DNA from 3 places in the Kitasatospora sp. NPDC002965 genome. Region 3 is predicted to be linked to each of the others. Evidence: riboswitches for the same ligand, from Rfam matches in the RefSeq annotation. Region 3 holds a riboswitch; each other region holds the start of a gene.
What was found. Region 3 has a riboswitch for cobalamin ahead of ABZY91_RS38640 (HoxN/HupN/NixA family nickel/cobalt transporter). Riboswitches for the same ligand answer to the same signal wherever they lie in the genome.
Positions count from the first base shown of each region.

Region 1: another riboswitch for cobalamin. It lies ahead of ABZY91_RS03220 (ribonucleoside-diphosphate reductase subunit alpha); the one in region 3 lies ahead of ABZY91_RS38640 (HoxN/HupN/NixA family nickel/cobalt transporter).
Region 2: another riboswitch for cobalamin. It lies ahead of ABZY91_RS35970 (CoA-acylating methylmalonate-semialdehyde dehydrogenase); the one in region 3 lies ahead of ABZY91_RS38640 (HoxN/HupN/NixA family nickel/cobalt transporter).

Region 1 covers NZ_JBEXNT010000004.1:85,085-95,169, reverse strand. The annotation lists gene ABZY91_RS03240 (HD domain-containing protein) at 1-843, shown strand, start outside; gene ABZY91_RS03235 (hypothetical protein) at 1,078-2,067, shown strand; gene def (peptide deformylase) at 2,148-2,789, shown strand; gene ABZY91_RS03225 (ribonucleotide-diphosphate reductase subunit beta) at 2,950-3,963, opposite strand; gene ABZY91_RS03220 (ribonucleoside-diphosphate reductase subunit alpha) at 3,963-6,389, opposite strand; cobalamin riboswitch at 6,574-6,716, opposite strand; gene ABZY91_RS03215 (hypothetical protein) at 7,223-8,158, shown strand; gene ABZY91_RS03210 (glycosyl hydrolase) at 8,324-9,796, shown strand; gene ABZY91_RS03205 (hypothetical protein) at 10,011-10,085, shown strand, end outside.
Region 2 covers NZ_JBEXNT010000148.1:12,491-21,435, forward strand. The annotation lists gene metE (5-methyltetrahydropteroyltriglutamate--homocysteine S-methyltransferase) at 39-2,354, shown strand; gene metF (methylenetetrahydrofolate reductase [NAD(P)H]) at 2,418-3,335, opposite strand; gene folP (dihydropteroate synthase) at 3,573-4,409, shown strand; cobalamin riboswitch at 4,704-4,894, shown strand; gene ABZY91_RS35970 (CoA-acylating methylmalonate-semialdehyde dehydrogenase) at 5,103-6,602, shown strand; gene ABZY91_RS35975 (acyl-CoA dehydrogenase family protein) at 6,611-7,753, shown strand; gene ABZY91_RS35980 (enoyl-CoA hydratase/isomerase family protein) at 7,753-8,901, shown strand; gene mmsB (3-hydroxyisobutyrate dehydrogenase) at 8,898-8,945, shown strand, end outside.
Region 3 covers NZ_JBEXNT010000185.1:553-10,637, reverse strand. The annotation lists gene ABZY91_RS38680 (aspartate carbamoyltransferase catalytic subunit) at 1-619, opposite strand, end outside; gene pyrR (bifunctional pyr operon transcriptional regulator/uracil phosphoribosyltransferase PyrR) at 625-1,248, opposite strand; gene ABZY91_RS38670 (transcriptional regulator) at 1,577-2,080, shown strand; gene ABZY91_RS38665 (hypothetical protein) at 2,296-3,255, opposite strand; gene ABZY91_RS38660 (thioesterase family protein) at 3,585-4,430, opposite strand; gene nusB (transcription antitermination factor NusB) at 4,592-5,029, opposite strand; gene efp (elongation factor P) at 5,034-5,597, opposite strand; gene ABZY91_RS38645 (aminopeptidase P family protein) at 5,653-6,759, opposite strand; gene ABZY91_RS38640 (HoxN/HupN/NixA family nickel/cobalt transporter) at 6,878-8,038, opposite strand; cobalamin riboswitch at 8,070-8,260, opposite strand; gene ABZY91_RS38635 (metalloregulator ArsR/SmtB family transcription factor) at 8,342-8,761, shown strand; gene ABZY91_RS38630 (DNA-formamidopyrimidine glycosylase family protein) at 8,878-9,687, opposite strand; gene ABZY91_RS38625 (AAA family ATPase) at 9,827-10,085, opposite strand, start outside.

The sequences.
Region 1 (10,085 bases), on a different contig from region 3:
GTCGACCGGTACTCCGCGGACGGCCCGGCGTACGGGGCGTTCCTGACCGCGGTCGCCGCGCTCGCCGCGCTCTGCGACGTCACCCTGGCGGCGCTGCTGCGCCGGGCCCGCAGCGGGCTGCGGTTCCCGGCGGTGCTGGAGGACGAGCTGCGCTCGCTGTTCGGGATCGGCTCGGCGATCGTCGCCACCGGCATGCTGGTCAGCCTGGCCGCCGGCGAGGTGGGGCTCTGGGCGCTGCCGCTGTTCTGCGCGCCGCTGCTGCTGGCGCAGGTGTCGTTCCGACGGGCGGCGGCCGTCCGGGCCACCACCGGGCAGACCATCGCCAGCCTCGCCAAGGCCACCGAGGTGGCCGGGTACACACCCCCCGGGCACGCCCGACGGGTCGCCGACACCGCCTGTGCGCTCGGCCGCGAGCTGGGCCTGGGCACCCGGGAACTCGCGCTGCTGGAGTACGCGGCGCTGATGCACGACGTCGGGCAGCTGTCGCTGGTCGAGCCGGTGCCCGGCGGGGCGACGGCGCTGCTGCCGGACGACGAACAGCAGCGGATCGCCCGGCTCGGCAGCGAGGTGATCCGCCGGACCGGCGTACCCCGGCAGGTCGCCGAGCAGGTCGCCCGGCTGGCCGACCCGTGGCCCGGGGCGGACGGCGGCGGCCGGGCGGTGCCGCTGGCCGCGAGGATCATCCGGGTGGCGAACGCGCACGACGACCTGTTGACGGCGGCGCGGGGGCGCGGGGCCGGTGAGGCGGTGGGCCGGCTGGAGGTCCTGGAGGTGCTGCGACTGGGGCGCGGGCGGGTGTACGACGCCCGGGTGGTGGACGCGCTGGTCCGGGTGCGCGGGTAGCCCGGGCGCGGGGCCGCCGGGCGGGGACGGCGTGCCGTCCGGGGTTGAGCCGGCGGGGCGGTGCGGGCAGGCTGGGGGTGGGGACCGGCGCCGGGCAACCGCGGCGGTGGGAAGCGCGCGCGGCGGTGGGCGTGGTTGGATGCGGTCGTAGCGTGGAACACCGACCCGGGGCACCGGGCCCCGGACGCGGGAGCGGACACGGGACTTGAGCGGACGACGACGGCAGGGACGAACGTGAGGATCTTCCACCGGGCACGACACCGGCCGTCCGCCACCTGGCGGCAGACGACGGACCGGGCTTTCACGCTGATCGGTGACGGCCGCTACGAGGACGCCGGCGCGCTGCTGGTGATGGCGGCCGACCTGGAGCCGTGGCTGTCGGACTCGTGGTTCAACCTCGCGCTGCTGCACAAGTTCCGCCGCGACTGGGAGCAGGCGCGGGCGGCCGGGCTGCGCGCGGTGGCGCTGCTCGACCGCGAACAGGGCGCCCCGGACTGGTGGAACCTCGGGATCACGGCGACGGCACTGCAGGACTGGGCGCTGGCCCGGCGGGCCTGGCAGGCGTACGGGCTACGGCTGCCCGGCGGTCCCGGCGGACAGCCGGACGGACCGGTCAGCCTGGACCTGGGGACGACGCCGGTGCGGCTCTCCCCGGACGGCGAGTCCGAGGTGGTCTGGGGCCGCCGACTGGACCCGGCCCGGATCGAGGTCCTGTCGATCCCGCTGCCGTCCTCCGGCCGGCGCTGGGGCGAGGTGGTCCTGCACGACGGCGCACCGCACGGCGAACGGGTCACCGACGGGGTCGCCTACCCGGTGTTCGACGAGATCGAGCTGTGGGCGCCGTCCCCGGTGCCGACCTACGTGGTGCTGCTGCAGGCGGCGACGGCGGCCGACCGGGACGCCCTGGAGCGGCTGGTCGCGGACGCCGGCTACGCGGCGGAGGACTGGACGTCCTCGGTGCGGCTGCTGTGCCGTGCCTGTTCGGAGAGCCGGATGGCCTCGGACGACGGGCACACCGCCCACCACGACCCGCACGACGACGGCGACGCCGCGCACCCGGGCCACCTGAGCCATCTGAGCCAGGGCGCGGGCGGGATGTCGTGGCTGGTCGAGCGCGAGTGCGGGATCGCCGCGCCGGCCCGTCTGGTGCGGACACTGCTGGACCGCTGGGCGGACGCTGCGCCCGGAACCCGGGCATATCGGGATCTCGAAGAAGTCTGCTGACCGGGCCGCTTACCCTTGACCGGTACAGCGTGGCAGTCCACGGGCACGGCAGTCGACGGAAGCGGAAGCGGAAAGCAGCGATGGCGGAGCAGCACGACCACCAGCACGACCATGATCACGAGCCCGAGCAGGGCGGGGACCAGCCGGTGAAGGTGGTCGGCGAGGAGCCGGACCTCTCCAGGGGGACCGCGCGCCCGATCACCGTCTTCGGCAACCCGGTCCTGCACCGCGAGGTGAAGGACGTGACCGCCTTCGACGGCGAGCTGTCCGGGCTGATCGACGACATGTTCCAGTCGATGTACGCGGCGGAGGGCGTGGGCCTGGCCGCCAACCAGATCGGCGTGGACCTCAAGGTCTTCGTCTACGACTGCCCGGACGACGAGGGTGTCCGCCACGTCGGCCACGTGATCAACCCGGTGCTGGAGGAGTACCCGGCGGACCGCCGCCGCGTGCTGGACGACGGCAACGAGGGCTGCCTCTCGGTGCCGACCGCGTACGCCGAGCTGGCCCGCCCGGACTACGCGGCGGTGACCGGCCGGGACAAGGACGGCAACCCGGTCCGGGTGGAGGGCACCGGCTTCTTCGCACGCTGCCTCCAGCACGAGACCGACCACCTGTACGGGTTCCTCTACATCGACAAGCTGTCGAAGCGGGACCGCAAGGACGCGCTGCGGCAGATGGCCGAGGGCACGCCGCGGTACGCGACGGTCTCGAACGACTGACGCATCCCGGGGAGTTGACGAAGGGTCGGGGAGCCGCAACCGCTCCCCGGCCCTTCGCCGTGTCCGGCGCGGCACGGGCGCCCCGAACGCCGCCGCCCCGTACGGAGGTTCCGTACGGGGCGGCGGGCGTCGGCCCCGGCGGGCCGGGGCCGGGAGGGGCCTAGAACTCGTCGTCGAAGGAGACCGAGCCCTCGACGGCGACCTGGTAGGCGGAGACCCGGCGCTCGAAGAAGTTGGTCAGCTCCTGGACGTTCTGCAGCTCCATGAACCCGAACGGGTTGGTGGAGCCGTACCGGACCGGCAGGCCCAGGCGGGCGAGCCGCTGGTCGGCCACGGCCTGCAGGTACTCGCGCATCGACTCGGTGTTCATGCCGGGCAGGCCGTCACCGCACAGGTCCTGGGCGAACTGGAGCTCGGCCTCGACGGCCTCCTCCAGCATCTCGGTGACCTGCTGGGCCATCTTCTCGTCGAAGAGGTCGGGCTCCTCCGCGCGGACGGTGTCCACCACCGACATGGCGAAGTCCATGTGCATGGACTCGTCGCGGAACACCCAGTTGGTGCCGGTGGCGAGGCCGTGCAGCAGGCCGCGGCTGCGGAACCAGTACACGTACGCGAAGGCGCCGTAGAAGAACAGGCCCTCGACGCAGGCCGCGAAGCAGATCAGGTTCAGGAGGAACGCGCGGCGGTCCTCCTTGGTCTGCAGCGAGTCGATGTGGTCGACCGCGTTCATGTACTTGAAGCAGAACTGGGCCTTCTGGTGGATGGAGGGGATGTTCTCCACCGCGGCGAAGGCCGCGTTGCGGTCCTCGGGGTCGGGCAGGTAGGTGTCCAGCAGCGTCAGGTAGAACTGGACGTGCACGGCCTCCTCGAACAGCTGTCGGGACAGGTAGAGCCGGGCCTCGGGGGAGTTGATGTGCTTGTAGAGGCTCAGCACCACGTTGTTCGCGACGATCGAGTCACCGGTGGCGAAGAAGGCGACCAGGCGGCCGATCATGTGCCGCTCGCCCTCGCTCAGCTTGGCGAGGTCGGCGACGTCGGAGTGCAGGTCCACCTCCTCGACGGTCCAGGTGTTCTTGATCGCGTCCCGGTACCGGTCGTAGAACGACGGGTAGCGCATCGGGCGCAGGGTCAGCTCGAAGCCGGGGTCGAGCAGCATCTTCTGGGCGTCGGACATTACTGGCAGGCCTCGCAGGACTCGGGGTTCTCCAGGGAGCAGGCCAGCGCGGCCTCCTCCTCCGGGGTGAGGGTCGGGGCGCCGACGGTGACGGCGACGGGACCGGCCGGGACCGGGGCGGCGGCGCGGGCGGCGCCGGAGGCGGCCTGGGCGATCCGGGTGGCCGGGCGCGAGCGCAGGTAGTAGGTGGTCTTCAGACCGACCTTCCAGGCGTACGCGTACATCGAGCTGAGCTTGCCGATGGTCGGGGCGGCCATGAACAGGTTCAGCGACTGGCTCTGGTCGATGTACGGCATGCGGGCCGCGGCCAGGTCGATCAGCGCGCGCTGCGGGAGCTCCCAGGCGGTGCGGTACAGCGAGCGGACCCCGGCGGGCAGCCAGCCGAGCTCCTGGACCGAGCCGTTGGCGTCGCGCAGCGCGTCCCGGGTCTGCTGGTCCCAGACGCCCAGCTCCTTGAGCTCGCGCACCAGGTACGGGTTGACCTGGAGGAACTCGCCGGAGAGGGTCTCGCGCTTGAACAGGTTGGACACCTGCGGCTCGATGCACTCGTACACGCCGGCGATCGAGGCGATCGTCGCGGTCGGGGCGATCGCCAGGAGCAGCGAGTTGCGCAGGCCGGTGGAGGCGACGCGGGTGCGCAGGGCCTCCCAGCGGTCGGCCCACTCGGGCGCGGCGCTCGGGAAGTGGTCGATGTGCAGCTCGCCGCGGGCGGCGCGGGTCTCCGCGTACGCCTCGTGGCGGCCGAGCTGCTCGGCCAGGTCGGCGGAGCGCTCGTACGCGGTGAGCATGATGCGCTCGGCGATCAGCGTGGAGAGCTGCTTGGCCTCGGCGGAGTCGAAGTCCAGGCGGAGCCGGAAGAAGACGTCCTGCAGGCCCATCACGCCGAGGCCGACCGGGCGCCAGCGGGAGTTGGAGGCGCCGGCCTCGGGGGTCGGGTAGAAGTTGATGTCCACCACGCGGTCGAGGAACGTCACGGCGGTGCGGACGGTCGCGTCCAGACGCTCCCAGTCCATCGCGTTCAGCAGGTCGGCGGCGGTGGCACCGGCGGCGACGTGGGCGCCGAGGTTGACCGAGCCGAGGTTGCAGACGGCGGTCTCGGAGTCGTCCGTGACCTCCAGGATCTCGGTGCAGAGGTTGGAGGAGTGGACGGTGCGACCGGGCAGCGCGGTCTGGTTGGCGGCGCGGTTGGACGCGTCCTTGAAGGTCATCCAGCCGTTGCCGGTCTGCGCGAGGGTGCGCATCATCCGGGAGTACAGGGTCTGCGCGGGGATGGTGCGGACGGCCTTGCCGGCCAGCTCGGCCTTGAGGTAGGCCTCGTCGAAGTCGGCGCCCCACAGGTCGACCAGCTCGGGGACGTCGGCCGGGGAGAACAGCGACCAGTCGGCGTTGGCGTTGACCCGGCGCATGAACTCGTCGGGGATCCAGTGCGCGAGGTTGAGGTTGTGGGTGCGGCGCGCCTCCTCACCGGTGTTGTCGCGGAGCTCCAGGAACTCCTCGATGTCCGCGTGCCAGGTCTCCAGGTAGACGCAGGCCGCGCCCTTGCGACGGCCGCCCTGGTTGACGGCGGCGACCGAGGAGTCGAGGGTGCGCAGGAACGGGACGATGCCGTTCGACTTGCCGTTGGTGCCCCGGATCAGCGAGCCGCGCGAGCGGATCCGCGAGTAGGAGAGGCCGATGCCGCCGGCGTGCTTGGAGAGGCGGGCGATCTGGGCGTACCGCGAGTAGATCGAGTCCAGGTTGTCCAGCGGCGAGTCCAGCAGGTAGCAGCTGGACATCTGCGGGTGCCGGGTGCCGGAGTTGAAGAGGGTCGGCGAGGAGGTCAGGTACTCCAGCCGGCTCATCAGGCGGTACAGCTCGGCCACCTCGCGCACCGACTGCTCGTTGTCGCCGACCGCCAGGCCACAGGCGACGCGGAGCAGGAAGTGCTGAGGGGTCTCGACGACCTTGCGGGTGATCGGGTGACGCAGCAGGTAGCGGGACTGCACGGTGCGCAGGCCGAAGTACTCGAAGCGGTCGTCGCCGGCCGGGTCGACCAGGGCGTTCAGCGCCTCGGTGTGCTTGGCGACGAACGCGGCGGTGGTGTCGCCGATCAGGCCCTCGGCGTGGCCGACGGTGATCGAGGTGGAGAAGGAGACCACGCCCTGGGTCGCCGCCTCGTCGACGATCTCCAGCGCGAGCAGCCGGGCCGCCAGCTTCGAGTACTGCGGGTCCTCGGCGATCATCGACGCGGCGGCGTCGATGGCCAGGCCGCGCAGCTCGGCGAAGTCCGAGCCGGCGTTGCGGCCGCGCAGCGCGGCGGCGGCGACGTGACCCGGGTCCACCTGGGGGAGGTCGACGCTGCGGTCGGTCAGCACTCGGAGGAGCGCGCCACCGGGGTCGGAGACCGTACGGTCGGCGGGGGCGGAGCTGGAACCCTGGGCGGGCAGGGTGACTGAGGCAGCGGTGGTCAAGGCGCTCTCTCCTGGCGGCGATCGGCGTCGGTAGATCGGGGGGCCGGGCCGTTCGGGGCAGGGGAGGACGGCGCGGGCGCCCGTGGCGTCGCGCGGCGTGTCGTCCCCGGCCCGCCCGCGAGGCCCGGAAGGTGGTGCTCGTGCTGGGGCCTCTGCGGGGAGGCGCTCGCACACCGTCGGCAGGTACTCGGACTCGCGGGCTCCCATGGGGAGACGGCCGCTCACCGCTGCGGGGCAGTCCCGGACTTGCACCGGGTTCCCCTGCGTCGACAGCAGGGTCGAGCATACATCTAGTGGTGCTCTCTCGATGCGACACCACATGTTGTGCAGCGCGGCGTGTTGGCGCGATGACCGCTGGTACCGGGGCGGGAGCCGGGAAGGGGCGCGGGCCGGGGTTCCGGACGCCCCGGGGCTTGTCAGGATTCGGAAACGGAATGGTGACCGGGGCGGTCGCCGGTCAGGGCCATGCCCTACGATCTCGCCTCATGAGCGACGGAACGGGCGTGCCCGGGGAGTGGTCTGGACAGCCCGCTTCGCCGGGGGAGCAGCCGGCCCCTCCCGCCGGTGCGGGGGGCGCACAGAACCAGCAGCCGGGTGGACCCGGACCGGTGCCGCCGGGGCAGCAGCCCTCCGGCGGCCAGGCCGTGCCGCCGGCACCGGGCGGCTTCGGACCGCCTCCGGCGTCGTACGGACCGCCCGCGCCGCCGCCGGCCCGGCCGCCGGCGCCCGCGGCGCCGCAGCCGCCGCAGTCGATCCAGGTGCCGCCGCCCGTTCAGCCGCCTGTTCCGCCGCCCGCGCCGCAGCCTCCGGTGCAGCCCCAGCCGCCGATGCCGGTGCCCTCGCACCACTGGCAGCATCCTCCGCAGCCGCAGCCGCAGCCGCAGCCGCAGCCGCAGCACCTGCCGCCGCCGCAGCAGACCGAGCCGGACTGGGCCGCGCTCGCCGACCGCAACGCGGCCGAGCACCGGCGCAAGACCCGGTTGAAGATCATCGGTGCGGCCGTCGCCGTCCTGATCATCGGCGGCGCCGTCGCCGGCGGCCTGCTCCTGCTGGGCAAGGACGGCGACGAGAAGCCGATCGCCGGGCCCACGTCGACCGCGACCGGGGCCACCCAGCAGCCGGCGCCGTCTCCGACCGGCTCCGCCAAGCCGACCCCGACGTCCACCCCGACGCCGACCCCCACCCCGAGCGCGACCCCCGACGACCCGTCGAAGCCGCTCTGGGACGCCTCCACCGACCCGGCCCCGCAGGACGCGGCGGCGCTCTTCTCGGCGCTCACCGTGACCGTCAACGGCGCCACCTGGAACCGGACCGTCGTCTCGCTCGACTCGCCCTGCTGGGACGGCAACTCCACGGTCGGCGGTCTCGGCCGGGCGCTCGGCGACCAGGGCTGCCGCCAGGTCCTCCGGGCCACCTACGTCTCCGGCGACAGCGCGGTGACGCTCGGCGTCGCCGTCTTCGACCACAAGATCCAGGCCGAGACGGCACTGAAGAACTACGTCGGCCACCTCAAGGGCGCCGCCGCCCCGGGGGCGCCGGTCTTCTGCGCCACTCCGGGCTGCACCAACACCAAGAGCATCCTGGGGCGCTACGCCTACTTCACCGTCGAGGGTTCCGCCAAGGGCGGCAACACCGCGGACGCCGCCGCGACCGCGGCCGCCACGGGCTTCGGCGAGCACGTGAAGAACCAGCTGCTCCAGCGGGCCAAGACGCCCGCGGCCCCGCCGGCGGCCCCGGCGGGCTGACCGCCCGCCGCCGGCCCGGCCGGCCGTCCCCCGCGTGCCCGCTCGCCGGGACGCGGGGGAGTGTGGCAGGCTCGCGGGCTGTCAGTCGTACGCGTGTCCGGTCGTGGCGGCCCGGGCGTCGCCGCCGGGCCCCCCGGCCGACCCCGGTCTCCGGAGGAGTGCCCCGTGGCCCTGCCCCGCCCGTTGCACGGCAAGCCGGCCGCCCTGGCCGTGTCCGCCGCCGTGCTCGCCACCGGCGCGCTGGTGCTCGGCGGCCGGGACGACCGCTCCGCCCCGCCGCCGCCCGGCCCCGCCGGGCCGACCGGACGCAGCGAACTCACCCTCAACGGCGCCGGCCGCGCCCTGCCCCCCGAGGTCGGCCGCGACCTGCTGGCCCGTGATCCGCAGGCCTCGCCGAACGCCCGGGCCGTCCAGCAGCTGCTCGCCGACCTGGAGGCCACGGCCCGGTCCGGCCGCTCCGGCGGCACGGTGATCGGCCAGCACATCGAGGGGCACAACGAGCGCTACAACCCCGAGTACGGCGACTACCGGGGCACCAAGCCGGTCGGCTACTACTACAAGAAGGCCGCCGACATCACCGGCAAGCTGCCCGGCTTCGTCGAGACCGACCTCGGCCCCGGGTACGGCCAGAGCGGCTGGGGCGTCGGCAACCCGCGCTCCTACTCCGAAGGGCGCTGGCCCGCCTGCGCGGTCGGCTGGCAGTACACCGACGACGCGGTGGACCTGATGGCCGCCGTCTGGTCCGGCCACCCGCGTGCGGCGGACGGTACGTACGGCGCGGCCGGCGTCCAGAAGAACTGCGACGGCACCGCCACCGAGCTGCCCGACAACGGCGGCGCCCCGGCCGGCCTGGTCGGCATGTCCTTCCACCAGCCGTACCCGGGTTCGGACGTCAAGTCCTTCGACCGGGTGCTCTGCTCGTCCTCGCCCGCGGCCGGCGACCCGGCCTGGTTCGGCCGGGTCGTGGACAGCACCGGCGGCACCCCCGAGTACCGGGCGCTGCTGACCGACCTGTCCTTCCTCGCCGACCACCTGGAGTACCTCGCCGCCCACGACGTGCCGGTGCTGCTGCGCCCGTACCACGAGATGAACGCGGCCGACTGCGCCCGCGGCTTCTGGTGGTCCGGCCAGAAGCCGGCCGACTACCAGGCGCTCTGGCGGATCACCTACCACTACCTGGTGGAGACCCGGGGCCTGCACAACCTGCTGTTCGCCTGGACGCCGGTCTCCTGGGACGGCGCCCCGGGCGTCGACCCGTGGAACTACTACCCGGGTGCGCAGTACGTGGACCTGGTCGGGGTGGACGACTACAGCGGCAGCCCGGCGCGCCCGATCGGCACCGGCGAGGTGTGGACCAAGCGCTACTACGACGGCCTGGCCGGGTACGGCAAGCCGCGGATCCTGGCCGAGTCCTTCGCCGTCCCGGTCAACTCCCGACAGCCGGACACCCTGCGGCGCACCCCGTGGACGATCTGGACGGTCTGGGGACAGTCGCTGACGGCGGACAACCTGACCCCGGACCAGCCGCGCAACTCCAACGCCGACGTCAAGGCCACCTACGACGACGCCCTGGCGCTCACCGGCGGTTCGGCGGCGTTCGGGGCGAACGTGGACTGGAGCGGCCTGCACGTGCGGTGATGCCGGTCGGCGGCGGCCGGGGCCCGGGTGCCGGGGCCGGGGAGGCGGACGGCGGTGCGCCGGGCCGGGCCACCGGCTGCGGTCGCGGGCTTCGGTAACAAGTCGGCGGCCCCGGGCCGCCCGGAATTCCGGGCCGTCGACCCGTGTGGCATCCTGTGGCCCGGAATCGAGCGGGCTGATGCCGGGGGACACCCGGCGGGCGGGGGTACGGGAGATGACACAGGTGCGTCCGGACCGCCCGGCCGGTGGCATCGCCGTGGCCTGGGGAGCCGTCCTGCTCTGCTGGGCG
Region 2 (8,945 bases), on a different contig from region 3:
TCACCGGGGCCACAGACAGGCTCGCGAAGGAGAGTCCCTTGACAGCGAAGTCCGCAGCCGCGGCAACCCTGGCCACCGTGTACGGATACCCCCGCCAGGGCGGCGGCCGTGAGCTCAAGAAGGCGATCGAGGGGTACTGGAAGGGCGCCGTGAGCGCCGACGCCCTGCTGGCCACCGCCGCCGACCTGCGTCTGGAGAACTGGAGCAGGCTCGCCGGGGCGGGCGTCCAGGAGGTGCCCACCGGCGACTTCTCGCTCTACGACCACGTGCTGGACACCACGGTCGCCGTCGGCGCGATCCCGCCGCGTCACCGGGCGGCGGTCGAGGCCGACCCGCTGGACGGCTACTTCGCCATGGCGCGCGGCACCCAGGACGTCGCGCCGCTGGAGATGACCAAGTGGTTCGACACCAACTACCACTACCTGGTGCCCGAACTCGGCCCCGACACCGTCTTCACCGCGAACTCCGCCAAGGCGGTCGCGGAGTTGCGCGAGGCCCTGGACCTCGGCCACAGTGCCCGTCCGGTGCTGGTCGGCCCGGTCACGTACCTGCTCCTCGCCAAGCCCGCCCCGGGCGTCCCCGAGGACTTCCAGCCGCTCACCCTGCTCGACCGGCTGCTGCCCGTCTACGCCGCCCTCCTCGCCGACCTGCACGAGGCCGGCGCCGCCTGGGTCCAGCTGGACGAGCCGGCGCTCGTCCAGGACCGCACCCCCGCGGAACTGAACGCCACCGCGCGCGCCTACCGCGACCTCGGTGCTCTCACCGACCGGCCCAAGCTGCTGGTCGCGAGCTACTTCGACCGCCTGGGCGCCGCCCTGCCCGTGCTGGCCAGGGCCCCGATCGACGGCCTCGCCCTGGACTTCACCGGCCCGGCCGCCGCCAACCTGGGCGACCTGGCCGCCGCGGGCGGCCTGCCCGGCAAGCGGCTGGTCGCCGGTGTGGTGGACGGCCGAAACATCTGGATCAACGACCTGGAGAGGTCGCTCTCCACCCTGGCCACCCTGCTCGGGCTGGCCGGCACCGTCGACGTGGCCGCGTCGTGCTCGCTGCTGCACGTCCCGCTGGACTCCGCCGCCGAGCGCGACCTCGACCCGCAGATCGCCCGGTGGCTCGCCTTCGCGCGGCAGAAGGCCAACGAGGTCGCCCTGCTCGCCCGCGGCCTGCGCGAGGGCACCGGCGCGATCACCGCCGAACTCGCCGCCAACCGCGCCGACCTGGCGTCCCGCGCCAACTCCCCGATCACCCGTGACCCCGCCGTGCGGGCCCGCACCGCGGCCGTCACCGAGGCGGACGCCCGCCGGGCCCAGGCCTACCCGGAGCGCGCCGAGGCCCAGCGCACCCGCCTCGGCCTGCCGCTGCTGCCGACCACCACGATCGGGTCGTTCCCGCAGACCTCCGAACTGCGGGTGGCCCGGGCCGACCTCACCGCCGGGCGGATCGACCCGGCCGCGTACCGGGAGCGCATCCGGACCGAGGTGCGGGAGGTGATCGCCTTCCAGGAGAAGGCCGGCCTGGACGTCCTGGTGCACGGCGAGCCCGAGCGCAACGACATGGTCCAGTACTTCGCCGAGCAGCTCACCGGCTACCTCGCCACCCGGCACGGCTGGGTGCAGTCCTACGGCACCCGGTACGTCCGCCCGCCGGTGCTGGCCGGTGACATCTCGCGCCCGCACCCGATGACCGTCGACTGGTTCCGCTACGCGCAGGACCTGACGGACCGTCCGGTGAAGGGCATGCTCACCGGGCCGGTCACCATGCTCGCCTGGTCCTTCGTCCGGGACGACCAGCCGCTCGCCGACACGGCCTTCCAGGTCGCCCTCGCCCTGCGCGACGAGGTCACCGACCTGGAGGCCGCCGGCGCGGTCGTCGTGCAGGTCGACGAACCGGCGCTGCGCGAGACGCTCCCGCTGCGCTCCGCCGACCGCCCGGCCTACCTGGACTGGGCCACGGTCGCCTTCCGCCTCGCGACCTCGGGCGTGCGGGTCGACACCCAGATCCACACCCACATGTGCTACGCCGAGTTCGGCGCGATCATGACGGCCATCGACGAGCTGGACGCCGACGTGATCTCGCTGGAGGCGGCCCGTTCGCACATGGAGGTCGCCGGTGAGCTGGCCGCGGCCGGCTACCCGCGCGAGGTCGGGCCGGGCGTGTGGGACATCCACTCCCCGCGTGTGCCGAGCGCCGACGAGGCGGTGGAACTGCTGCGTGCCGGGCTCGCGGCGATTCCGGCCGAGCGGCTCTGGGTCAACCCCGACTGCGGACTGAAGACCCGCGGTTGGACCGAGACCCGGGCCTCGCTGGAGAGCCTCGTCACCGCCGCCCGTCGCCTGCGGGACGACCTGGCCGGCTGAGCCGGGCGGGGAGGCCCGGGGCGGGCGCGGCACTCCGGCCGCGCCCGCCCCCGGCGGTGTCCCTCAGCCGGATTCGGGCAGGCCGAGGTTCTGGTAGATCTCCGTCGTGACCGTGGAGAAGTTCATGGTCATGAAATGCAGGCCGGGGGCGCCCTCGGCCAGGAGACTGCGGCACATTTCGGTGGCGTACTCGATTCCGACGGCGCGCACCGCGGCGGGATCGTGCCGCTCGCCGAGCATCCGCTCGGCGAGATGCGCCGGAATGGCCGCGGTGCTGAGGGTGGGAATGCGTTCGAGTGACCGGATGGTGGTCACCGGCATGATCTCCGGAATGATCGGAACGGAGCATCCGGCCTTCAGGAGGCGGTCCCGGAATCTCAGGTAATTCTCCACGTCGAAGAACATCTGGGTGATCGCGTAGTCGGCGCCGGCTCGGCATTTCTCGATGAAGAAACGGATCTCGGAATCCCAGTCCGGGGAGCGGGGGTGCATCTCCGGGAAGGCCGCGACACCCACGCAGAAGTCGCCGGACTCCTTGATCAGCCGCACCAGGTCGGCGGCGTACGCCACGCCTGCGGGGTGGCGGACCCAGGGGCCGAGCGGGTCGCCGGGCGGATCGCCCCGCAGGGCCAGGATGTTGCGGACCCCCTGGTCGGCGTAGTGCCCGAGGATGTTCCGCAGCTCCGCGACGCTGTGGTCGACGGCCGTCAGGTGGGCCGTCGGCGTCAGGGTGGTCTCCTGCGCGATCCGCCCGGTGACGTTCACCGTGCGCTCCCGGGTGGACCCGCCGGCACCGTACGTCACCGACACGAAGGTGGGTGCCAGAGCCTCCAGCCTGCGGATCGCGTTCCACAGGCCGGCCTCCGCCGCGGCGCTGCGCGGTGGCATGAACTCGAAGGAGAAGGAACGCCGCCCGGTCGCCAGGAGTTCGCGGACGGATGCCGCGTGATCGGTTCGTCTGGAAGGGATTCCGAGTGTCATGGGAGGAGGCTATCCAGAGCGGTGGGATCGCACACGCGTCCGTCCACCCTGTGATACGAGATTTCTCACGCATACGTCCGGAGGGGCCTGTTCCGGTGTTTTCCACCGACGGTTCCCCGCGGATTCCCGGCCCGTCGGGAACAAGTCCGGCGCGGCCTCGCAGAAAGGCACCATAGGCGCATGGAGAGACGTTCGCACGGGCTTCCGGGAATACCCGAATGGGACCGGTGTGCGGTGATGGGAATCGTGAACGTGACACCGGACTCGTTCTCGGACGGGGGGCGCTGGTCGGACCCGGGCCGGGCGGTCGACCGGGGCCTGATGCTGGCCGCGCACGGGGCGGACCTGGTCGACGTCGGCGGCGAGTCGACCCGGCCCGGCGCCGAGCGGGTGCCGGAGGAGGAGGAACTGCGGCGGGTCCTGCCGGTGATCCGCGCCCTCTCCGCCGCCGGTGTGCTGGTGAGCGTGGACACCATGCGGGCCTCCGTGGCCGAGGCGGCGGTGGACGCCGGGGCCCGGCTCGTCAACGACGTCAGCGGAGGGCGGGCCGACCCCGCGATGGCGTCGGTGGTCGCCCGGACGGGTGTGCCGTTCGTGGTGATGCACTGGCGCGGCCAGTCCGGGCGGATGGACGAACTGGCCCACTACGACGACGTGGTCGCCGAGGTGATCGGTGAGGTGGGGCGACAGCTCGACGCGGTGGTGGCGGCCGGCGTCGACCCGTCCCGTGTGATCGTGGATCCGGGGCTCGGGTTCGCGAAGCGCCGGGAGGACGACTGGGCGCTGCTCGCGGCGCTGGACGCCTGGGGCGTGCTGGGCCGCCCGCTCCTGGTGGCGGCCTCGCGGAAGCGGTTCCTGGGGGAGCTGCTGGCGGATCCCGGCACCGGAGCGCCCCGCCCCGCGCGGGAGCGCGACGCCGCCACGGCGGCCGTCGGCGTGCTGGCCGCCGCCCAGGGCGCGTGGGCGGTGCGGGTGCACGAGGTGCAGGCCACGGCGGACGCCGTCCGGGTGGAGGCGGCCCTGCGCCGCCGGGGCGCGCAGCCGGCCGGGGCCTCGCCGCGGCGCGGCGGGTAGGTGCCGGGCGCCGAATCCCTGCCCGCCTGCGGATGCCTTCAGCGGAGGCTCCGCGGCGGAGAGAGCTGCTCCCGTGGCACGCCCCGCCGGGCGGAAGGATCGCCCTGCACGGCAGCTGCCGCGAGGCCGTCACGAGGGTTGCGGAGCTCGGCGACTCCGGCGCCGGTCCGGTGCTGCGACCGGCCCAACCGCACGACGAGGTGAGGGACTTCTTCCACGCGGACCACAACCACGTCGCCGCGCCGGAGGAGGTCGCGGAACGGACGGCGGCGGCGAGGGATGCCCTGGACTTACTAGGACGTCCAACTATATGGTCGTGGACAAGGCCCGCAGTGCAGGGAAGCCGGTGTGAATCCGGCACGGTCCCGCCACTGTGACCGGGGAGTGCGTCGCCGCAGTACCAGCCACTGGCAGCCAGCCGGGAAGGCCGGGCGACGCGCGCTGATCCGGGAGTCAGGATACCGACTGCGGGTGTTCCGTGTTGTCCACGAGGATGGAGCAAACACGCATGGCACCGGTCCGCGCCCTTCCCGACCCTGGTGATCCTGCGACGGCTGCGGCACACCCGTCTCCCTGACGGCTCGCCGCGCCCGGCGACGGCCCGACGCGTGCGCTCACCCGAGCGCGGCGCGGGCGTCCGTCGTGCGCCCTTCCCTCGGATCTTCCCGACACCCTGACGAGAGCAGGTCTGTGATGGTCCGTGAACTCACCCACTTCATCGGCGGCAAGCACGTCCCCGGGACCTCCGGGGACTTCGGCGACGTCTACGACCCGAACACCGGCACGGTCCAGGCCCGGGTCCCGCTCGCGGGCCGCGCGGAGACCGAGGCGGCGATCGCCGACGCCGAGCGCGCCCAGTCCGAGTGGGCCGCCTGGAACCCCCAGCGCCGCGCCCGCGTGCTGCTGCGCTTCCTCCAGCTCGTCGAGGCCGAACGCGAGCCGCTGGCCCGCCTGCTCTCGGCCGAGCACGGCAAGACCGTCGCCGACGCCCACGGTGACCTCCAGCGCGGGCTGGAGGTGGTGGAGTTCGCGGCGGGCATCCCGCACCTGCTGAAGGGCGAGTTCACCGACAGCGCCGGCACCGGCATCGACGTGTACTCGATGCGCCAGCCGCTCGGAGTGGTCGCCGGCATCACCCCGTTCAACTTCCCGGCGATGATCCCGCTGTGGAAGGCGGCGCCCGCCCTGGCCTGCGGCAACGCCTTCATCCTCAAGCCCTCCGAGCGGGACCCGTCGGTGCCGCTGCGGCTGGCCGAGCTGTTCCTGGAGGCGGGCCTGCCGCCGGGCGTCCTGAACGTCGTCAACGGGGGCAAGGAGGCCGTGGACACGCTGCTGGAGGACCCCCGGGTCCAGGCGCTCGGGTTCGTGGGTTCCACCCCGATCGCCCAGTACGTGTACGCGACGGCCGCCGCCCACGGGAAGCGCGCCCAGTGCTTCGGCGGCGCCAAGAACCACATGATCGTGATGCCGGACGCCGACCTCGACCAGGCCGCGGACGCCCTGATCGGCGCCGGCTACGGCTCCGCCGGCGAGCGCTGCATGGCCGTCTCGGTCGCCGTGTCGGTGGGCGAGGAGACCGCGGACGCCCTCGTCGCCAAGCTCACCGAGCGGATCGCCGCACTCAGGGTCGGCGCCTCCGACGACCCCGAGGCCGACTTCGGGCCGCTCGTCGGCCGCGACGCGCTGGACCGGGTCCGCGGCTTCCTCGACCTCGGTGTCCGGGAGGGCGCCGAACTGGTCGTCGACGGCCGCGACCTGACCGTGCCGGGGTACGAGGGCGGCTACTTCCTGGGCGCCACCCTCTTCGACCGCGTCACCCCCGCGATGCGGATCTACCGCGAGGAGATCTTCGGCCCGGTCCTGTGCGTGGTCCGCGCGGCGGACTACGCCGAGGCGCTGCGCCTGCCGAGCGAGCACGAGTTCGGCAACGGGGTGTCGATCTTCACCCGGGACGGCGACACCGCCCGCGACTTCACCCGCCGCGTCAACACGGGCATGATCGGCGTCAACGTGCCGATCCCGGTGCCGGTCGCCTACCACACCTTCGGCGGCTGGAAGCGGTCCGGCTTCGGTGACCTCAACCAGCACGGCCCGGACTCGATCCGCTTCTACACCCGCACCAAGACCGTGACCTCGCGCTGGCCCTCCGGGGTCAAGGAGGGCGCGAGCTTCACCATCCCGACGATGGGCTGAGGCGCGCCGTGCACACGCATCTGACCGACGACCAGCTCGCGATCGTCGAGGCCACCGGCGACTTCGCCCGCGAGCACCTCGCCCCGCACGCCGTGGCGTGGGACCAGGCCAAGCACTTCCCCGTCGACGTGCTGCGCAAGGCCGCGGGCCTCGGCCTCGGCGGCGTGTACGTGCGGGAGGAGTCGGGCGGCTCCGGGCTGGGCCGCCAGGACGGCGTGCTCGTCTTCGAGGCGCTGGCGACCGGCTGCCCGTCGATCGCCGGGTACCTGTCCATCCACAACATGGTCGCGTGGATGATCGACCGCTACGGCAGCCCGGGCCAGCGCGCCCGACTGCTGCCGGGACTCTGCTCGACGGAGGCCCTGGCCAGCTACTGCCTCACCGAGCCGGGCGCGGGCTCGGACGCCGCCGCGCTGACCACCCGGGCCCGGCGCGACGGCGACCACTACGTCCTCGACGGCGTCAAGCAGTTCGTCTCCGGCGCCGGAACCTCGCAGGTCTACGTCGTGATGGCCCGCACCGGCGCCCCGGGCGCCGGCGGGATCTCCGCGTTCCTCGTCGAACGGGACGACCCCGGCGTCTCGTTCGGTCCGAACGAGCGGAAGATGGGCTGGAACGCCCAGCCGACCCGGCAGGTGCTCCTGGACGGCGTCCGGCTGCCCGCCGACCGGCTCCTCGGGGCCGAGGGCGAGGGCTTCCGGATCGCCATGAACGGGCTGAACGGGGGCCGGATCGGCATCGCGGCGTGCTCGCTCGGCGGCGCGCAGAACGCGTTGGAGCGGGCCACCCGCTACCTCTCGGACCGGGAGGCGTTCGGCGCCCGGCTGCTGCACGCCCAGGCCCTGCAGTTCCGGCTGGCCGACATGGCGACGGAGCTGGAGGCGGCCAGGTCGCTGCTCTGGCGGGCCGCCGCGGCGCTGGACCGGGGGGACCCCCGGGCGCCGGAGCTGTGCGCGATGGCCAAGCGGTACGCCACCGACACCGGCTTCGAGGTCGCCAACGCCGCACTCCAACTGCACGGCGGCTACGGCTACCTCGCCGAGTACGGCATCGAGAAGATCGTCCGCGACCTGCGGGTGCACCAGATCCTGGAAGGGACCAACGAGATCATGCGCGTCATCGTCGCCCGCGGACTGACGGGAGCCGCCTGATGGCCGGCAACACCGCAGCGGGTAACGCCACAGCGGGTAACGCCACAGCCGGGCACGCCGCGGCCGGCAGCACCGTGTCCGGGCGCACCGTCGACGAGGTCCTCGTCCAGCGGGAGGGCCGGTCCGGCCTGATCGTCCTCAACCGGCCCGCCGCGCTGAACGCCCTCACCCACGCCATGGTGCGGCGGATCGACGCCGCACTGGACACGTGGGAGCGCGACGACCGGGTCGAGACCGTCGTCATCACCGGCGCCGGCGACCGCGCCTTCTGCGCCGGGGGCGACATCGTCGCCATCCACCGCGCCGCCACCGGCGGTGACCCGGCGGCCGTCGAGGAGTTCTGGCGCGACGAGTACCGGCTCAACGCCAGGATCGCCCGCTTCCCGAAGCCGTACGTCGCCGTCATGAGCGGCATCGTGATGGGCGGCGGAGTCGGCGTGTCCGCCCACGGCAGCGTCCGGATCGTCACCGGGACGACCCGGGTCGCGATGCCGGAGGCCGGCATCGGCTTCGTGCCGGACGTCGGCGGCACCTACCTGCTCTCGCTGGCCCCCGGCGAGCTGGGCACCCACCTCGCCCTCACCGCGGGCTCGGCGGGCGCAGGCGACGCCCTGCTCTGCGGCCTGGCCGACCACTTCGTCCCCACCGAGCGGCTGCCCGCGCTCCTCGACGACCTCGCCGAACTTCCCGTGCACGAGGCGCTCGTCCGGCACGTCGCCCCCGCACCGCCCGCCCCGCTGGAGCGGCAGCGCGAGTGGATCGACAGCTGCTACGCGGCGGGCACCGTCGAGGAGATCCTCGGCCGGCTCCGCGACAGCGGGGAGCCCGAGGCCGGGAAGGCCGCCGAGCGGATCACCGCCAACTCGCCCACCGCGGTGAAGGCGACCCTCGCCGCGCTGCGCCGCGCCCGGTCCCTCGGCCCGCTGGAGGCCGTCCTCGACCAGGAGTACCGCACCTCCTGCGCCGCCCTCGACACACCCGACCTCGCCGAGGGCATCCGTGCCCAGGTGATCGACAAGGACCGCACGCCGCGCTGGAGCCCGGCCACGCTGGACGCCGTCGCCCCCGCCGCCGTGGCACGCTACTTCGCCCAGCTCGGCGAGCGGGAACTCGGCCTCGCCACCACGAAACCCCTGGAGCGCTGGTGACCCACGACATCGGATTCGTCGGACTCGGCAACATGGGCGGCCCG
Region 3 (10,085 bases):
AGGGCCAGTTCTCGATGCCGATCGGCAGCAGCGTCGGCGGGGCGACGAAGGTGACGTGGGCGCCGAGCGTGGTCAGCAGGTGCACGTTGGAGCGGGCGACCCGGCTGTGCAGGATGTCGCCGACGATGGTCACCCGGCGGCCCGCGAGGTCGTGGCCGTGGCCCGGGTTGAGGTGGCGGCGCATGGTGAACGCGTCGAGCAGCGCCTGGGTGGGGTGCTCGTGGGTGCCGTCACCGGCGTTGATCACGCTGCCGTGCAGCCAGTCGGACTGGGCGAGGCGGGCCGGCGCGCCGGAGGCGTGGTGCCGGATGACGACCGCGTCGGCGCCCATGGCCTGCAGGGTGAGCGCGGTGTCCTTGAGGCTCTCGCCCTTGGAGACGGACGAGCCCTTGGCGGAGAAGTTGATGACGTCGGCGGAGAGCCGCTTCTCGGCGGCCTCGAAGGAGGTCTTGGTCCGGGTCGAGTCCTCGAAGAAGAGGTTGACGACCGTCCGGCCGCGGAGCGTGGGCAGCTTCTTGACGGCCCGACCGGAGAGCTGGGCCAGCTCCTCGGCGGTGTCCAGAATGAGCAGCGCGTCGTCGCGGGTGAGATCGGCGGCGGAGACGAGGTGGCGCTTCACGCGGGCTACTCCGGGAGGTGCGGTGCGGACGGCTGGGCGGCCAGGGCCTGCGAGGAGCGGGCCGCGAAGTCGCGGTCCCCGACCAGGACGGCGTCCACGCCGTCGCGGTCGGCGAGCCGCACCTGGACGGCCTCGCGCAGCGAGGTGGGCAGGTTCTTGCCCACGTAGTCGGCGCGGATCGGCAGCTCGCGGTGGCCGCGGTCGACCAGGACGGCGAGCTGGACGGCGCGCGGCCGGCCGATGTCGTTGAGCGCGTCGAGCGCGGCCCGGATGGTGCGGCCGGAGAAGAGCACGTCGTCGACGAGGATGACGAGTCTGCCGTCGATGCCGCCGGGCGGGATCTCGGTGTGCTCCAGGGCGCGGGCGGGCTTCAGCCGCAGGTCGTCCCGGTACATGGTGATGTCCAGGGTGCCGAGCGGGATGTCGCGTCCGGTGATCTGGGCCAGCCGGGTGTGCAGGCGCTTGGCGAGGTGGACGCCCCTGGTGTGGATGCCGAGCAGCACGACGTCCTCGGCGCCCTTGGCGCGTTCGACGATCTCGTGCGCTATCCGGGTGACGACCCGGGCGATGTCCGTGCCGTCCAGCACCTGGTGCGGCGGTCGCGGAGCGGTCTCGTGGTGTGCGGTCATGCCGAAGCGGACCTCCTTCCCCGCCTCACGGGACGGGTCTTAAAGGATGTCTGGAAGGGCCCCGCCGACGTGGCGTGGCCTCGGTTCATCGTATCAGCGCGGCCGCCGGCTAACCGACGGCCATCATTCCGCTTCTCCGGGTTCACGCGCCGGACGCACGGCTGATGCGGGCCATTCGCACGACTGCCCCATTCGGCTTGACGCAACTACCTCACTCTACGTAACCTCACAGTGAGTTACGAGATGGGCGTCGAACCTACCGGTAGCGACGCCGGCAATCGCCCGTGACCCACCACTGAACGCGAAGCAATCTCGTCCGGGGAGATCAATGTCCAGCGACTACGCGAAGCAGCTCGGAGGCAAGCTCCGAGCCATCCGCACTCAGCAGGGGCTCTCCCTGCACGGTGTCGAGGAGAAGTCCCAGGGGCGCTGGAAGGCAGTCGTCGTCGGCTCGTACGAGCGCGGCGACCGTGCGGTCACCGTGCAGCGGCTGGCCGAACTGGCGGAGTTCTACGGGGTCCCGGTGCAGGAGCTGCTGCCCGGCGGGACGCCCGGCGGTGCGGCGGAGCCGCCGCCGCGCCTGGTCCTCGACCTGGAGAGACTGACCCAGGTCCCGTCCGAAAAGGCCGGTCCGCTGCAGCGTTACGCGGCGACCATCCAGAGCCAGCGCGGCGACTACAACGGCAAGGTGCTGTCGATCCGCCAGGACGATCTGCGCACCCTCGCCGTGATCTACGACCAGTCGCCGTCGATCCTCACCGAGCAGCTGATCTCCTGGGGTGTGCTCAACCCCGACGCGCGCCGCGCGGTGCGCGAGGAGGAGGCGGGCTGAGGCTCGCCGCACCGTCTCCCGCCGCCGCGGGAGACCGGAAGTACCCGAAGCAGCGGCCGGGTCAGTACCCAGCAGAAACGTCACGGCGCGGCTCCCCTTCCGGGAGCCGCGCCGCGGCGCGTCCTCGGCGACCCCGCACCGGCCGCCCCGGCTTCCCGCCCCGCCGGCCCGCCGCTCCCCCGGCGGACCTCTCGGCGGACCGCTCGGCAGACCACTCAGCAGACCGTCTCCAGCCGGTAGCCCGGCTCCGCGGCCACCCCGTCCAGCCGGACCGGGCCGCCCGCCGGCGCCCACACCCGGCCCTCGCTCGCCCAGGCCCAGGCCGTCGGCCGGTACTCCCCGCAGGACGCCGCAGAGCCCTGCGCGCCGTGCAGCACGGCCAGGGCCGGCAGCTCGCGGGCCAGCCCCGTGCAGAGCACCGCGCAGAGCAGCTCCAGGTCCTCGTCGTTGATCCGCACCACACCGTCCTCCCACTGGAGGACCCGGGCCGCCGCGGTGAGCCGCCCGCCGGGCGCGTCCACCGCGAGGCGCAGTTCGTAGACCCCGCTGCCGGCGCCGAGCAGCATCCGGCGGAACACCTCGGCGCCGCGCTCGTAGGCCGCCCGCACCACCTCGTCGCGCTCCCCGTACAGCCCGCCGTCGAGCAGGAGGTCGGCATGGCGCAGCGTCAGCCCGTTCTCCCGGGCCCGGACCAGCCGGGGGACGTAGTCGCCGACCAGCTCCTCACCCTGGTAGGCCAGGAGCTGGGTCTGCAGCGGCGGGTTGACGAGGTACCGGTCGCGGGCGGCCGGCTCGGCCGGGTCGAGCCCGTGCAGCAGACAGAAGTCGGCGAAGTCCTGCGGGTGGAACATCCGGGCCCGGACGGTGTCGAAGCGGCGCCGGGCCTCGGCGAGCAGTTCGGCGGTCTCGTGCAGGTACTGCTCGTGGTCCGGGGCGTCGGAGAGCTGCCAGGCGCGGGCCCGCTCGAAGTCGGCCGCGCTGGCCAGTACGCCGATGACGAAGGCCTGGCCTCCGTTGTCGGCCCGGTGCCGGTCGCGTCCCTCGATCCGCTCGTGCCCCTCGGTCCGCTCCGCCCGGTCCGCCCGCTCGGCCCGCTCGTACCGGGAGCGCGCCCGCGGCCGGGGACCGGCGGCGGTGCAGTCGGGGGTGCGGCGGGCGCGGCCGTTGCGGCTCATCGGGACTCCTCGGGCGGGCGGGCGGCGGTCGGGTCGGCGGCGGGGGTCGCCGCCGACCGTTGTCCTCCCCAACCCCGCGTGGCGCACACGTACGGCGTGTCACAGGACTGTAACCGAGGGTGAATCGGGTGTTTGGAGTCACGCACGGTTGTGCGGACGGGCCGTCACGCCCCGCGCATCCGGCTCACGCGCCGTCGCTCGGTCACGCCTCGTACTGGCCCGATCACTCCGGGCTCAGGAGAACCGGCGCACTCGACCGGCCTCGCGCCTGCCTGCCCACTCCGCACGCCGGGCGCTCCGACACGACCGCGCGCCCGTCCCGTGCAGCCTCACGCCTGGCGCGGCACCCGGGCCAACTGGCGGGACTGCGCGACCAGTCGGCCGGCCTCGTCCCAGACCTCGGCGTCCTCCTCGAAGTACCCGCCGGCCAGGTTCCGGGTGGCGTGCACGACCCGCAGCCACCCCGGAACGGGCTTGGCCCGCAGGTGCACGGTCAGTTCGACGGTCGGCGCCCAGCCCGGCATGCCGAGGTCGAAGGTGACCGGCGGCAGCGCGTCGGCGACCAGCAGGAGGAGCAGCGGGTCGGGCTCGCGCCCGTCGGCGAGCCGGAACCATCCCTGGATCCGCCCCTCCCCCGACGGCTGACCGAGCGCCCAGCCGATGGTGGACGGGTCGAGCCGCATGTCGAACCGCTCCAACAGGGCGGCCTGCGCGATGAGTTCCTTGGGCGCGTGCTCGACGCCGACGCACTGGTCCGGCGGCGGCAGCTGGGGCGGCCGGGCGCTGGTGCGCACCTCGCCCTCGATCGCGGCGAGGTCGCCGTGGGTGGCGATCACCCGCAGCCGCTCGACGCCGTCCTGGCTGAGCGAGGCGGTGCCGGTGGAGAGCGAGCGGCCGGTGCGGATCACCTCGGTCCGGACGGTGGCCGGGCCGGGCGTGGAGGCGGAGAGGTAGTAACCGCTGATCGAGACCGGGTCGGCGTGGTCGGCGCTCTCCGGGCGGGAGCCGTGCTCCAGCGCGAGCGCGTGGCCGGCCACCGCGAGAAGCAGTCCGCCGTTGACGCCGCCGCCGATCTGCCAGCCGGCGCCGAGTTCACCGTCGTACCGGCCGGACTCGTCCGGATGCGGGGTCAGCGCGATGCCCTGGTCGAACTCGCTGCGGATCGCCGTGGTCATGGGGGGTGGCCTGCCCTTCGCTGCGGGGTCGCCGACGGGCGTGGGCCGCCGGCGCACCGGGTTACTGGCGAGTAGGGCACCAACATACGCCACCACGGGAGAACGCACGACGGCCGTCGGACCGTTCCCGGTCCGACGGCCGTCGGTGACGTGGGGAGCCGCTACCGGCGGATGCCGGGCTTCAGCTCCATGAAGCGGGCGAGCAGGCCGTTGACGAAGGCCGGGGAGTCGTCCGTGGAGAACTCCTTGGCGATCTCGACCGCCTCGTCCAGGACGACCGCGTCAGGGACGCCGTCCTCCCAGATCAGCTCATACGCGCCGAGCCGCAGGACGTTGCGGTCCACGATCGGCATCCGGTCGAGCGTCCAGCCGACCGAGTACTGCGAGATCAGCTCGTCGATGCGGCGGGCGTACTGGACGTAGCCCTCGACCAGCTCCATCGTGTACTCGCCCACCTGCGGGGTGCCCTCGTCCGGCTTGGGCTCCCGGGCCCGGGCCACCCAGTCGGCGAGGACCGTCAGCGGGTCGACCCCACGGTGGTCGGCCTCGAACAGGATCTGGAAGGCTCGCGTGCGGGCCTTGGTGCGTGCGGACGACACGGACTTACTTCACCCGGCCGAGGTAGCTGCCGTCGCGGGTGTCGACCTTGATCTTCTCGCCGGTGACGATGAAGAGCGGAACGGCGATCTCGGCGCCGGTCTCCAGCGTGGCCGGCTTGGAGCCACCGGTGGAGCGGTCGCCCTGCACGCCCGGCTCGGTGTGCGAGATGAGCAGCTCGACCGAGGCCGGCAGCTCGATGTACAGGGGGGCGCCCTCGTACATGGCGACCAGGGCCTCGAAGCCCTCCAGCAGGTACTTGGAGGCGTCGCCGACGACGGCCGGCTCGACCGGGATCTGGTCGTAGGTGTCCGTGTCCATGAACACGAAGTTCTCGCCGTCCTTGTACGAGAACTGCATGCCACGCTTGTCGACGTTGGCGGTCTCGACCTTGGTACCGGCGTTGAAGGTCTTGTCGACGACCTTGCCCGTCAGGACCTCCTTGAGCTTGGTGCGCACGAAGGCCGGGCCCTTGCCGGGCTTGACGTGCTGGAACTCGACGACGGACCAGAGCTTGCCGCCCTCCAGCTTGAGGACCATGCCGTTCTTGAGATCGTTCGTGGAAGCCACGGGCGCACTTACTCCTGGATATAGCTGTCAAGGAACCAAGGGGTTGCGTCCTGGGTCACAGGGCGAGGAGCTCCTTGGTGGTGATGGTGAGCAGCTCGGGCCCGCCCTCCTCAAGGGGGCGCACCACGAGCGTGTCCTCGATCCGGACGCCTCCCCGGCCCGGGAGGTGGACTCCTGGACCGACGGTGACCGGCACGCGGCTGTCCAGTTTACCCATGTCCGAGGGACCGAGGCGCGGCGCCTCCCGGATCTCCAGACCGATGCCGTGACCGACCGGGCGCGGAGAGGTCTCGGTGTGCCCCGCCGCCTTGAGGATCTCCCGCACGGCCCGGTCGGGCACACACTGCTCGACGCCCGGTCCGAGCGCCTCCCGGCCGGCCCGCTGGGCGCGGAACACCAGCCGGTGCAGCTCCACCTGCCAGGGCGCGGGGGCCGCTCCGATCACGAAGGTCCGGGCCGTCGACACCCCGTACCCGCGGTACCGCGCGCCGAGCACCACGGTCAGGAAGTCGCCCTCCTCCACCCTCCGGTCAGTGGGCTGGTGCGCCTGCTGGCCCGAGTGGCTGCCGGTGCCGACCGAGACCGGGAAGGCCGCCCGGTCCGCGCCGTGGTCGATCATCCGGCGTTCGAGCTCCATCGCCAGGTGCCGCTCGGTCCGGCCGACCAGGATCGACTCCAGCAGCTCGCCGAGCGCCTGGTCGGCGATCTCGGCCGCGATCCGCAGGTCGGCGATCTCGTGCTCGTCCTTCACCACCCGCAGCCGCTCCACCGCCTGGCCCAGGTCGTCGAGCCGCGCCCCCTCGGCCAGTCCCGCCACCGCCCGGTGCCGGGTGACGGTCAGGTCGTGCTCCTCGACCGCCAGCTTTCCCACCCGCAGCCCCGCCACGGAGGCGGCGGCGGCCAGCGCGGTGTCGGCGCCCGCCGCGACCGGCACCTGGGTGACGTCCGGGGCGATCAGGTGCTCCCCCGTGTCGTCCGGCGGCAGGTCGTCCGGCAGTGTCAGCAGCACCTGATCCCGGGTGAGCAGCAGCGTCGCGCCGCACGGCGGGCACCCGGTCAGGTACCGCACGTTCGCCGCCCTGGTGATCAGCGCCGCGTCGGCCCCGGTCGCACTGCAGTGCTCCCGCAACCGCTCCCGCCGGCCCGCGTACGCATCAGACATGGGTCGAGCGTACGAACCCGCACCCCGATCCGCCCGCCGAACGCCCCCACCCGGGCACGCGGACGGCGCCCGCCGGACCCGTGGGGACGTCCGGCGGGCGCCGCCCGGTCCCGCGTGGCTACGAGCCGTCGCCGGCCGGTTCGACGACCGGTCCGGCGGCCGGCACCGGCCGGACCGCCTGCGGGCTCCACTTCCGCTCGACACCCGCCAGCCGCCAGTACGCGATGGCCGCGGCCCAGACCACCACGAACAGCGCGACGATCGCGTAGCCGACGTTGTCCAGCGAGATCTCCGCGACCCAGCCGCTCACCGGGTCGGTGAGGTCGAGCTTCTCGTGCAGCACCCCGACCAGCTCGATCGTCCCGATGATGAACGCCACCGCGATCGACAGCCCGGTGATGGTCAGGTTGTAGTACACCTTCCGCACCGGGTTGGAGAACGCCCACTGGTAGGCGAAGTTCATGAACGTGCCGTCCAGCGTGTCGAACAGGCTCATCCCGGCCGCGAACAGCAGCGGCAGGCAGATGATCGCGTACCAGGGCAGGCCGGAGGCGGCGCCGGAGCCGGCCATCACCATCAGCGACACCTCGGTCGCGGTGTCGAAGCCCAGGCCCAGCACCATGCCGACCGGGAACATCTGCCCCGGCCGGGTGATCGAACGGGTCGCCCGGTTGAGCACCCGGGCCAGGAGGCCCCGCGCGTTCAGGTGCTCCTCCAGCTCGGCCTCGTCGTACCGCCCGGCGCGCATCGAGCGGAACACCTTGAGGATGCCGAACAGCGCGGCCAGGTTGAGCGCGCCGATCAGGTAGAGGAAGACGCCGGAGGCCGAGGTGCCGACCACGCCCAGCCACTGGTGGGTGGTGGACTCGTCGTCCATCAGCGTGCCGGCGAGCTGGGCGCCGCCCGCGACCAGGGCCGCCATCAGCACGACCATCGAGGAGTGCCCGAGGGCGAACCAGAAGCCCACCGAGACCGGCCGCTTGCCGTCCGCCATGAGCTTGCGGGTGGTGTTGTCGATCACCGCGATGTGGTCGGCGTCGAAGGCGTGCCGCATACCGAGGGTGTAGGCGGTGATGCCCAGGCCCACCCCGAAGACCTGGGTTCCGACCTCGTACTTCTCCGGCGCGACCAGGAAGATCAGGGTGCCGAAGGCCACCACGTGCATGGCCAGGATCACGCCCATCAGGCCGGCCGTGCGGAGGGTGTCCGCCCGTCTCCAGCGGAAGGTCGGCAGGGCGGTGGACACTGCGGGATCGGCGGCGGTCTCGGGCAGGGTCATCGTGGGATCACGCTCCAGCACCTCGTGGAAATACTTCGTGAGATGCCGTGGCCGGTCTCCTGGCTTACGGGCTTCCGTACCCGCCTTCCCAGGTGCGCGAGGCACCCAGTGGCGTCGTGGGCACGGACGACTCCCCCGATCACAGTGGCGAGGGCCGCTCCGGACTGGGACCTCTGGGGTCCTCCACCGGTCTTCCCGAGCACCACGGCGGGGATCAACGTAGAGGTCCCCGAACACCCGTGCAAGGCTGCGCACCTGCGCAGGTGTCAAGGATCACAGGTCGCCGGCTGCAAGAATGCGGGCATGCATCTCGTACCGGCCGACCGCGCGGGCCATCGCACCATCGACGGACACCGGGTCTGCGAGGCGATCGCGGCGATCGGCGACACCGGCCACGTCCGCGCCTGGGCCGAGCGGTTCTCCCTGCTCGCCGACCCCGGGCGGCTCTCCCTGCTGCTCGCCCTGCACCGGGCCGGTCCCCTGGCCGTCAGCGACCTGGCGGTCGCCACCGGCATGCGCGACCCGGCCGTCTCGCAGGCACTGCGCCTGCTGCGCACCGCCGCCGTGGTGGCCGGGGAGAAGGACGGACGTGTGGTGCGCTACCGGCTTGTGGACGAGGCCATGCGCCCCCTGCTCGACGAGTGCGCCGGTGACGAGCACGTCGAGTTCCCCGACCACCCGGCCGACGGGGTGGAGCCCGGGAGCGCCGCCGCGGCCGGCTGACCGACCGGCCGGGCAGGGGGGCAACCCCGGGTCGGCACCCCGGGCGACGGCCGGGCGGCACCCGGTCGGCTGCCGGGCGGCTCCGCCCCGGAGCCCCCGTCACCTGCCCGGAACGGCTACGCCCGCTGGCAGGACGGGCACCAGAAGAGGTTCCGCGCCGCGTGCTCCTCGGTCCGGACGTCGGTGCCGCAGACCAGACACGGCATCGCGGCCCGCCGGTACACGTAGACCTCGCCGCCGTGGTCGTCCACGCGCGGCGGGCGGCCCATCGCCTCCGGGGTGTGCTCCGGCCGGACGGTGTCGATCCGGCCCGCGCCGACACCCTCGTGCATCAGCGCGACCAGGTCCGTCCAGATCGCGTCCCACTCGGCGCGGCGAAGGTCGCGGCCGGCCCGGTGCGGGTCGATGCCGTGCCGGAACAGCACCTCGGCGCGGTAGACGTTGCCGACCCCCGCCAGCACCTTCTGGTCCATCAGCAGCGCCGCGACCGTCGTCCGGCTGCCGGATATCCGCCGCCAGGCGAGCTCCGGATCGGCATCGCCCCGCAGGGGGTCGGGGCCGAGCCGGGCGGCGACGGCCGCCTTCTCCGCACCGGTGATCAGCGCGCAGGTGTTGGGACCGCGGAGGTCGGCGAAGTGGTCGTCGTTCTCCAGACGCAGCCGGACCAGGCCGACCGGCACCGGAGCGGGCCCGTCGCCGAAGGTGAAGCCGCCGTACAGCCCGAGGTGGACGTGCACCCACGCGTCGTCCGCGAAGCCGAGGAACAGGTGCTTCCCGGTGGCCTCCGCCGCGACCAGCTCCCGGCCGTCGATCAGCGCGGCGCTGTCGGTGAACCGGCCCTGCGGACTGCTGGCGCGGACCGGACGGCCGCCGAAGGCCCGGTGGTTCTCGGCGGCGAGACGGTGGATGATGTGGCCTTCCGGCACGGGCGCGGCTCCCCCCGGTGGTTCGATCAGGACCCGTCCATCATCGCAGTCGGCACCGACAGGCCGGCCGCGACGACGGAGGGCCGCACGGTCGGAAGGCCGCACGGAGCGGAGGACCGGGACCGGCCGGACGGGCCGCTCAGCGCACCGGGATGCCCAGCAGCCGGGCCAGGATCACCCGGTCCAGCTCGGCGGCGGTCGCCGCGACGTCCAGGTGGGAGTTGTCGATGATCGGCAGCCCGGAGTTGTACCAGCCGGCCATCCGGCCGTGGATCCGGGCCACCTCCTCGTCCCCGAGCCGCCGGTTGCCGCCCCGCCGGGCGTTGCGGCTGAGCACCGAGTCCAGGCTGGGCAGCAGCACCACCGGGATCATGCCGGGCCCGATGTGCCGCTTCCAG